2 regions of the Bradyrhizobium sp. SZCCHNR1098 genome follow, and region 1 is predicted to be linked to the other one. Evidence: riboswitches for the same ligand, from Rfam matches in the RefSeq annotation. Region 1 holds a riboswitch; the other holds the start of a gene.

What was found. A riboswitch is a leader RNA that binds a small molecule or an ion and turns the genes downstream of it on or off. The one in region 1 is predicted to bind cobalamin.
Region 2: another riboswitch for cobalamin. It lies ahead of QX135_RS22515 (TonB-dependent receptor plug domain-containing protein); the one in region 1 lies ahead of QX135_RS18015 (HupE/UreJ family protein).

Annotation. Positions count from the first base shown of each region.
Region 1 covers NZ_JAUEXY010000008.1:40,576-43,978, reverse strand. The annotation lists gene cobO (cob(I)yrinic acid a,c-diamide adenosyltransferase) at 1-484, opposite strand, end outside; gene cobU (bifunctional adenosylcobinamide kinase/adenosylcobinamide-phosphate guanylyltransferase) at 501-1,037, opposite strand; cobalamin riboswitch at 1,073-1,266, shown strand; gene QX135_RS18015 (HupE/UreJ family protein) at 1,386-2,018, shown strand; gene QX135_RS18010 (DUF1636 domain-containing protein) at 2,022-2,417, shown strand; gene cobW (cobalamin biosynthesis protein CobW) at 2,437-3,403, shown strand, end outside.
Region 2 covers NZ_JAUEXY010000011.1:15,155-18,557, reverse strand. The annotation lists gene QX135_RS22515 (TonB-dependent receptor plug domain-containing protein) at 1-1,551, opposite strand, end outside; cobalamin riboswitch at 1,647-1,865, opposite strand; gene QX135_RS22510 (DUF2336 domain-containing protein) at 2,054-3,166, opposite strand.

The DNA.
Region 1 (3,403 bases):
CGTGCAGATCGGGACGGCGCCCTGCGAGCGTGGCGACGACGTCTGCGATATCAAGGTGATCGTAGCGCAGCGCGATGTTGAGCTCATCGAGGACGAGCAGCCGGATCGACGGATCCGCCATCAGCTCCTTTGCCTTTGCCCAGGCGCGCTCGGCCGCGGCGACGTCGCGCGCGCGATCCTGCGTTTCCCAGGTGAAGCCCTCGCCGAGCGTGTGCCAGGAGACCTGATCGCCGAACTTCTCGATCGCCTTGCGCTCGCCGGTTTCCCACGCGCCCTTGCCGAACTGCACGACGCCGATGCGAAAACCGCGGCCGAGTGCGCGCAGCATCAGGCCCCAGGCCGCCGTCGATTTGCCCTTGCCCTTGCCGGTGTGAACGATCAGCAGGCCCTTCTCGACGGTCTTGGAGGCGACCTCGGCATCCTGCACCGCCTTGCGGTTCTCCATCTTCGCCTTGTGGCGTGAATCGTCGGCGCTTTCGGTCATCGGCATGTCCTTCCCGTTACTTCAATGTCAGCGGCAGGCCGGCCGCCATCAGGATCACGCGATCCGCCACGGCCGCGACGTCCTGGTTCAGTCGCCCCTGGGCATCGCGAAAGGCGCGCGCGAGCGCGTTGTCCGGCACGATACCCAGTCCGACCTCATTGGACACGGCAACGACGGGGCCAGGCGCGTCCCTGAACGCCTCGATCAGCTCGGCGCATCGTGCCGGAACGTTCATGTCGGCGAGCATCACATTGCTGAGCCACAGCGTCAGGCAATCGATCAGCATCGGCGCGCTCGAATTTGCCCGTGCACGGACCAGGCCTGCAAGATCATGCGTGGTCTCCAACGTCTGCCATCCCTCGGTGCGGCGCGCTTTGTGCTGCGCGATTCGGTCCTTCATCTCATCGTCGAACGCCTGCGCGGTCGCAACATAGGTCCAAGGTGCGGGAAGGGCGGTTACGAGCGCCTCGGCATGACGGCTCTTGCCGGAACGCGCGCCGCCGAGCACCAGGGTGAGGCGCGGCAGGGCGGGATGCGGGCGGGCGGGGACCATGGGGGACGATTCCGATTGACGGGCTTTGGCGCGACCCGTATCTAACAGATGACGGTTCTCCGAAAGGAGAGATTTAGGGAACACGGTGCGGGTTCTTGACCCAAGGCCGTGGCTGCCCCCGCAACTGTAATCGGCGAGTGTGAGGCCAAGACACCACTGGGAAACCGGGAAGGTGGCTTCATGCGGTGACCCGAGAGCCAGGAGACCTGCCGTCGACATTGCTGTTGGCCGACCCGTCGCGCGGGGAGTCGCGATGCTGGTTCTGATCCCGCCAGGATGGGCGGGATGCCGTCGGATGCAGCGCATCGTCCGGTCCTCTGGGGGAGCCGGCAAGCGACGGAGACGGCCATGAAGTTGACCCGTATCACGACCTTTGCAGCCGCGAGCCTGGTGCTGCTCGCCGCCGATCCCGCCTTCGCGCATCACATGATGGATGGCAAACTGCCGCAGACGTTTGCGCAGGGCCTGCTGTCCGGCCTCGGCCATCCTGTGATCGGAATCGACCATCTGGCCGCCATCGTCGGTGCGGGCATCGTCGCAGCATTTCTGGGCCGCGGCTTCGCGCCGGTGCTCGCCTTCACCACCGCGATGATCGCGGGCGTCGGTCTTCACGTGGCCAAGGCCAACATCCCGGCTGCCGAGCTGCTGGTCGGCCTGACCACCGCCGTGGTTGGGCTGGTGGTGGCGATGCGTGGCCGTTTCGGCGTGCTGCCCGTCGCCGGCCTGTTCGCCGTGACCGGCCTCGTCCACGGCTATGCGCTGGGTGAATCGATCGTTGGGGCCGAGAACACCCCGCTCGGGGCCTATCTCGTCGGTCTGCTCGTGATCCAGACCATCATCGCCGCCGGCGCGTTCCTCGGCACCAGGCTGCTGTCGGCGAAGGCCAAAGCGGCCGCACCGCTGGCGCTGCGGCTCGCGGGCGCTGCCATCGTGCTGGTGGGTGGGGTCGCCGCGGCGACGGCGGCCGGCGTGATCGGCTGATTGATGACCGCATCGGAGATTGGTGAGACGACGCTGTTCGTCTGCGTCACCTGCCGTTCGCAGGCGACGGAACCTACGCCGCCTGATCAGCCGCGGGCCGGAGCCCGTCTGCTCGCCGCGATCGAGACGTTGCCGACCGCGCAGCGCGCCGGTGTCGCCGTGGTCGGCGTCGAGTGCCTGTCCAACTGCAATCGTGCGTGCACGGTTGCAGTGACGGCGCCGGGCAAATGGACCTACGTGCTCGGCGCGCTCGATCCGGATCTGCATGTTCAGGATGTGCTGACATTCGCGCAGCTGCATCAGCGCCATGACGCCGGCCTGCCGGCCTGGCGCGAGCGTCCCGAATACATCCGCAAGAACACCGTTGCGCGCGTTCCCGCGCTGTCAGCACCACGCTGAAACGAGAGATCGTATCGCCATGACGAAGTCGTTCGCCAAGACGCCTTGCACCATCGTCACCGGTTTCCTCGGCGCCGGCAAGACCACGCTGGTGCGCAACCTGATCGAGACCGCGAACGGTCGCCGGCTCGCCATCATCGTCAACGAGTTCGGCGATGTCGGCATCGACGGCGACATCCTGAAAGGCTGCGGCGTGCCGGACTGTCCGGAGGATCGCATCGTCGAGCTGTCGAACGGCTGTCTGTGCTGCACCGTTGCCGATGATTTCGTGCCCGCGCTCAGGAGCCTGCTGGATCAGAAGGAGCCGCCCGAGCATATCGTGATCGAGACCTCGGGGCTCGCGCTGCCGAAGCCGCTGGTGCAGGCCTTCAACTGGCCGGAGATCGCGACGCGCGTCACCGTCGACGGTGTGGTGGCGGTCGTCGACGGCCCGGCGGTGGTCGCGGGACGCTTCGCCGACGATCCCGAAGCGCTCGCCGCGCAGCGCGCCAGTGATGCTTCACTCGATCACGACAACCCGCTGGAGGAGGTCTACGAGGACCAGCTGCTGTGCGCCGATCTCGTTGTGATGAACAAGAGCGACCTGATGAGCGAGGAGCAGCGCAAGGATGTCGCGGCCGAGATCACGGCGAAGGTGCAGCGTGCCGTCAAGGTGATCGCGACGGAGCACGGCAGGCTGTCGGCTTCAATTCTGCTCGGGCTCGGTGCCGCAGCGGAGGACGATCTCGCGGCCCGACCGTCACATCACGACAACGAGGCCGAGCACGACCACGACGATTTCGAGAGTTTCGTGCTCGACGTTCCGGCGCAGGCTTCGCCCGATGCGCTCGTCGACCGCATCGCGGCCGCCGTCGACGCGCATGACGTATTGCGCGTGAAGGGGTTCGTGGAAGTCGCCGGCAAGCCGCTGCGCCTCCTGGTGCAGGCCGTCGGCAACCGCATCCAGCATCAGTTCGAGCGCCCGTGGCGATCCGGCGAATCGCGGC
Region 2 (3,403 bases), on a different contig from region 1:
GAACAGCGGCTGCTCGAAACCGGCATCGTAGCCGGCGCTCTGCTCCGGCCGGAGGTTGGGATTGGCGAAGAAGTTGAACGCCGGGAAATCCTGGTGCAACTGGCTCAAGGTCGGTGCCTTGAAGCCGGTGCCGTAGCTCGCCTTCAGCTTGGTCTCGGTGACCGGCAGGATCACCGCCGGCGCGATCCGGTAGGTGCCATGGCCGCCGAACTGGTCGTTGACGTCGTTGCGCAGGCTCGCGACGACGAACCAGCGTCTGGCGAACTCGGTCTGCAGCTCGACGAAGCCGGCCTTGTTGCCGTTCTCGGCTGAAAGGTCGGTGGTCTTCAGCCGTTCGGTCTGCTGCTCCAGGCCGACGATCAGGTTGTTGCGCGGGGCGAGCTCGGTCACCGCGTGCCAGTCATATTTGATGCGCTCGCCGGTCGCGACCGCGGCGACGGGATTGCCGGCCGTCAGATCGGACGACCAGTTGTTCACATAGTTGACGCCGAAATAGTTCCTGATGCGGCCGCCGAGCAGCGACCATACGGCTTCCTCGCGCGTCGCCAGTTGATGGACGGTGTGGTTGCTCTGGGCAGCGTCGGGAAAGCTGGGAAAGCCGCTGTCGCCGGTGAACAGCAGGGTGGCGTCAGTGTAGCGGACCACCGAATTGAGCGTCCAGGCCTCGTTGAGATCGACGCCGAGCTTGGACGAGGCGGTGACGTTGTCGTAGGCGTTGCCGATGGCCTTCTGCCCCGCAGGCAGCAATTGCCACGGGGTCACCGGAACGTCACCGGCGTGCAGATGCGCGACGTTGACTGCGTAGTTGACATTGTCCTGAGAGCCGCTCAGCCCCGCGCTCTGGTTGAAGGTCTTGAACGAGCCGCTCTCGACCGAGGCGGTCGCCCGCGCCGGTCCGTCGCCCTTGCGCGTGACCATCGAGATGACGCCGCCGATCGCATCGGAGCCGTACAGCCCGCTCTGCGGCCCGCGCAGCACCTCGAGCTGCTGGATGTCGGCGGCGAGCAGATGCGCGAAATCGAACGCGCCATTGCCGTTGGTGACGTCGCCTGCGTCGATGCCGTCGATGATGAGCTTGGTATGGTTGGCATTGGTGCCGCGCATGAAGACGTTGGTCTGGCCGCCCGGGCCGCCGGCCTGCACGATGTTCAATCCGGGGACCGTGCTCAGGATGTCCGGCACGGTGCGGGCCTGCTGCGCGGCGATATCCTTGTCGGTCACCACGGTGATCGCATTCGCGACGTGGGCCACTGACGTGACGACGCCGGTCGGGCTGACAGCGACGGGCGCTCTTGCCGGCGCGGCCGGCTTTGCCACCGGCATCTGCTGATGCGCGGCGTTGCCGGTTCTGCGGGCGATGGCTGGTCTCTGGGCGATCGGCTCGCGCGGCGGGTCGACCTCAACCGGGGGCAGAAGGTCGGGGGAGGCGGATTGCTGCGCTGCCGTGGGCGAGGGGCCGAGCAGGGCGAATGACGAGAGGACGCAGAACGACGACAGAACGGCGCGATGCCGCCTGGCATGGGGAATGGGAGACACGAGTGACCTCGGCATGACGTCAGTGGCACGTCACCGCGAACGAGGTCTCACGCAGCCCTTTGCAGACCTGCCTGAAAACGATGCCAATAACGCCCCGACCGGCATCCTCGCGTGTGACCACGGCTGACGGCAGGTCTCCTGGCTCGCGGGTCGTCACCTCCACGTCGCCTTCCCGGGACCGAGATTTCCCAGTGGCCTATGACGCGAGATTCGCCGCTTACAGTTGCGGGGGCAGCTGCGGCCTTCGATCACGTCTCTTGCGAGACGCATCCGGCACCGCATTCCCTTTTGAGCCCCGGTCGAGGGGCACCGTCACGATCACCGTAGGAGTGCGGGCGCACCAAAGTCAATCCGGCGCCCGGTGATCTCCTGGCGATAACGCTGGCCGGTCGGCTTGATGATGCCCGGCCGCCTGCGACAACCAGAGCTGTCGTCCCTGCGTTCGGAGGGACGACAGCGGAGTATGAGGAGGCTCGCGAGTCGTTGCTGATGAGGATTGCGTCTTGTGAGCACCCGCTCACTTCTCGACCTTGTTGTGCACCATCCAGAACCGCAGCGTGCGCTGGGCGGTGTCGAGCGACAGCCGGGCATAGTCGCGCTCGGCGAGCTTCAGGGTGTTGCTGTCGATGGCGTGCTTGATCGGCCGGTGGGTCAGGATCTTCGCCACCACCGACCAGGCCAGCCTGGCGGCACGGCAGGGGATCAGCACGATGTCGGTGCGCGGGCCCTCGAGCACCTTGGCCATCATCTCGGTCGGCACGTTGTTGAGCAGGCCGAGTGCGGCGGAAACCTCGCCGAAGCGGCGGGTCTCGGCGAAGAAGGCGATGGCGGCATCGTTGAGCTCGTTCAGCCCCTTCATGCGCTTGACGGCCTCTTCGGCCAGTGTGAAGTCGCGGCCGACCAGGCCGCCGTCGCTGCGCGCGACGTCCGCGATGGCCTTGAGGATCTTCTTGATCTCCTGCCGCAACGCCGGCGGCGCCGAGGCCATCAGCTTGGCGCGCACGGCTTCGGTGGCGCGGCGCAAGAGGTCGCGCAGGTGCTTGGTGGGCAGGTCGACGCGCAGCCCGATGATCTCGGACAGCTCGTCGTCATCCGCGGCATGCGCCATCATCCCGGAATAGCCGGTATCGGAGAAGCGCGCGGTCTGGTTGTTGGCGAGCTTGCGGATGACCCGGCGCTCGCCGCGGTCGACGATGATGTCGGTCACCGCCTCGGTCAGATGCGGACGGCTGGAGATCGCCATCAGGTGATCCTGGCCCTTGGTCGCCGCGACCTCGACCAGCGTATGCTCGGTCAGCCGGCTCGAGTGCATCAGCACGCTCTCGGCCACCGAGATTTCGTCGTCACGGGCGAGCTGCTGGATCAATTCGACGGGGGCGTAGTCGACCGGCGCGAGATGCTTGGAGAGCTCGGCCCGCGCGCGGGTCTCCACTCGCGAGACCAGCATGCACAGCACATTGTCGAACACCTTGATCTGGTCCTCGGTGAGGCGTTCGCCGTCATGCAGGAACAGATTGGTGACCTGGCGCAGCGTGTTGACGCGCTTCGCCGAGGAGCCGCTGCGGACGGCCTCTTCGAGCTCGGTGATGATGGAGTGTTCTGAAGGCGGGAGCTGTTCTGGCTGTGACACGATCGCGCTCGTTTGTCCGGATGGCCGGAGCGACAGCGACGCGCTTGTGATCCCGCTGCAAGGCTCTCGGCCGGAGCAGTTTTCGGCACGGGCGATAACAACGCGTTAGGGTCGGAGGACGTAGTACCCCGGAGAAACACGGATACGGAAAATTAAGGCGATACGCGTAGAGGGGGACGACGAGCTGGAGCCGGTCTTCCGGAGATTCGCCGGACAGGCGATGGAATGAGATGCGAA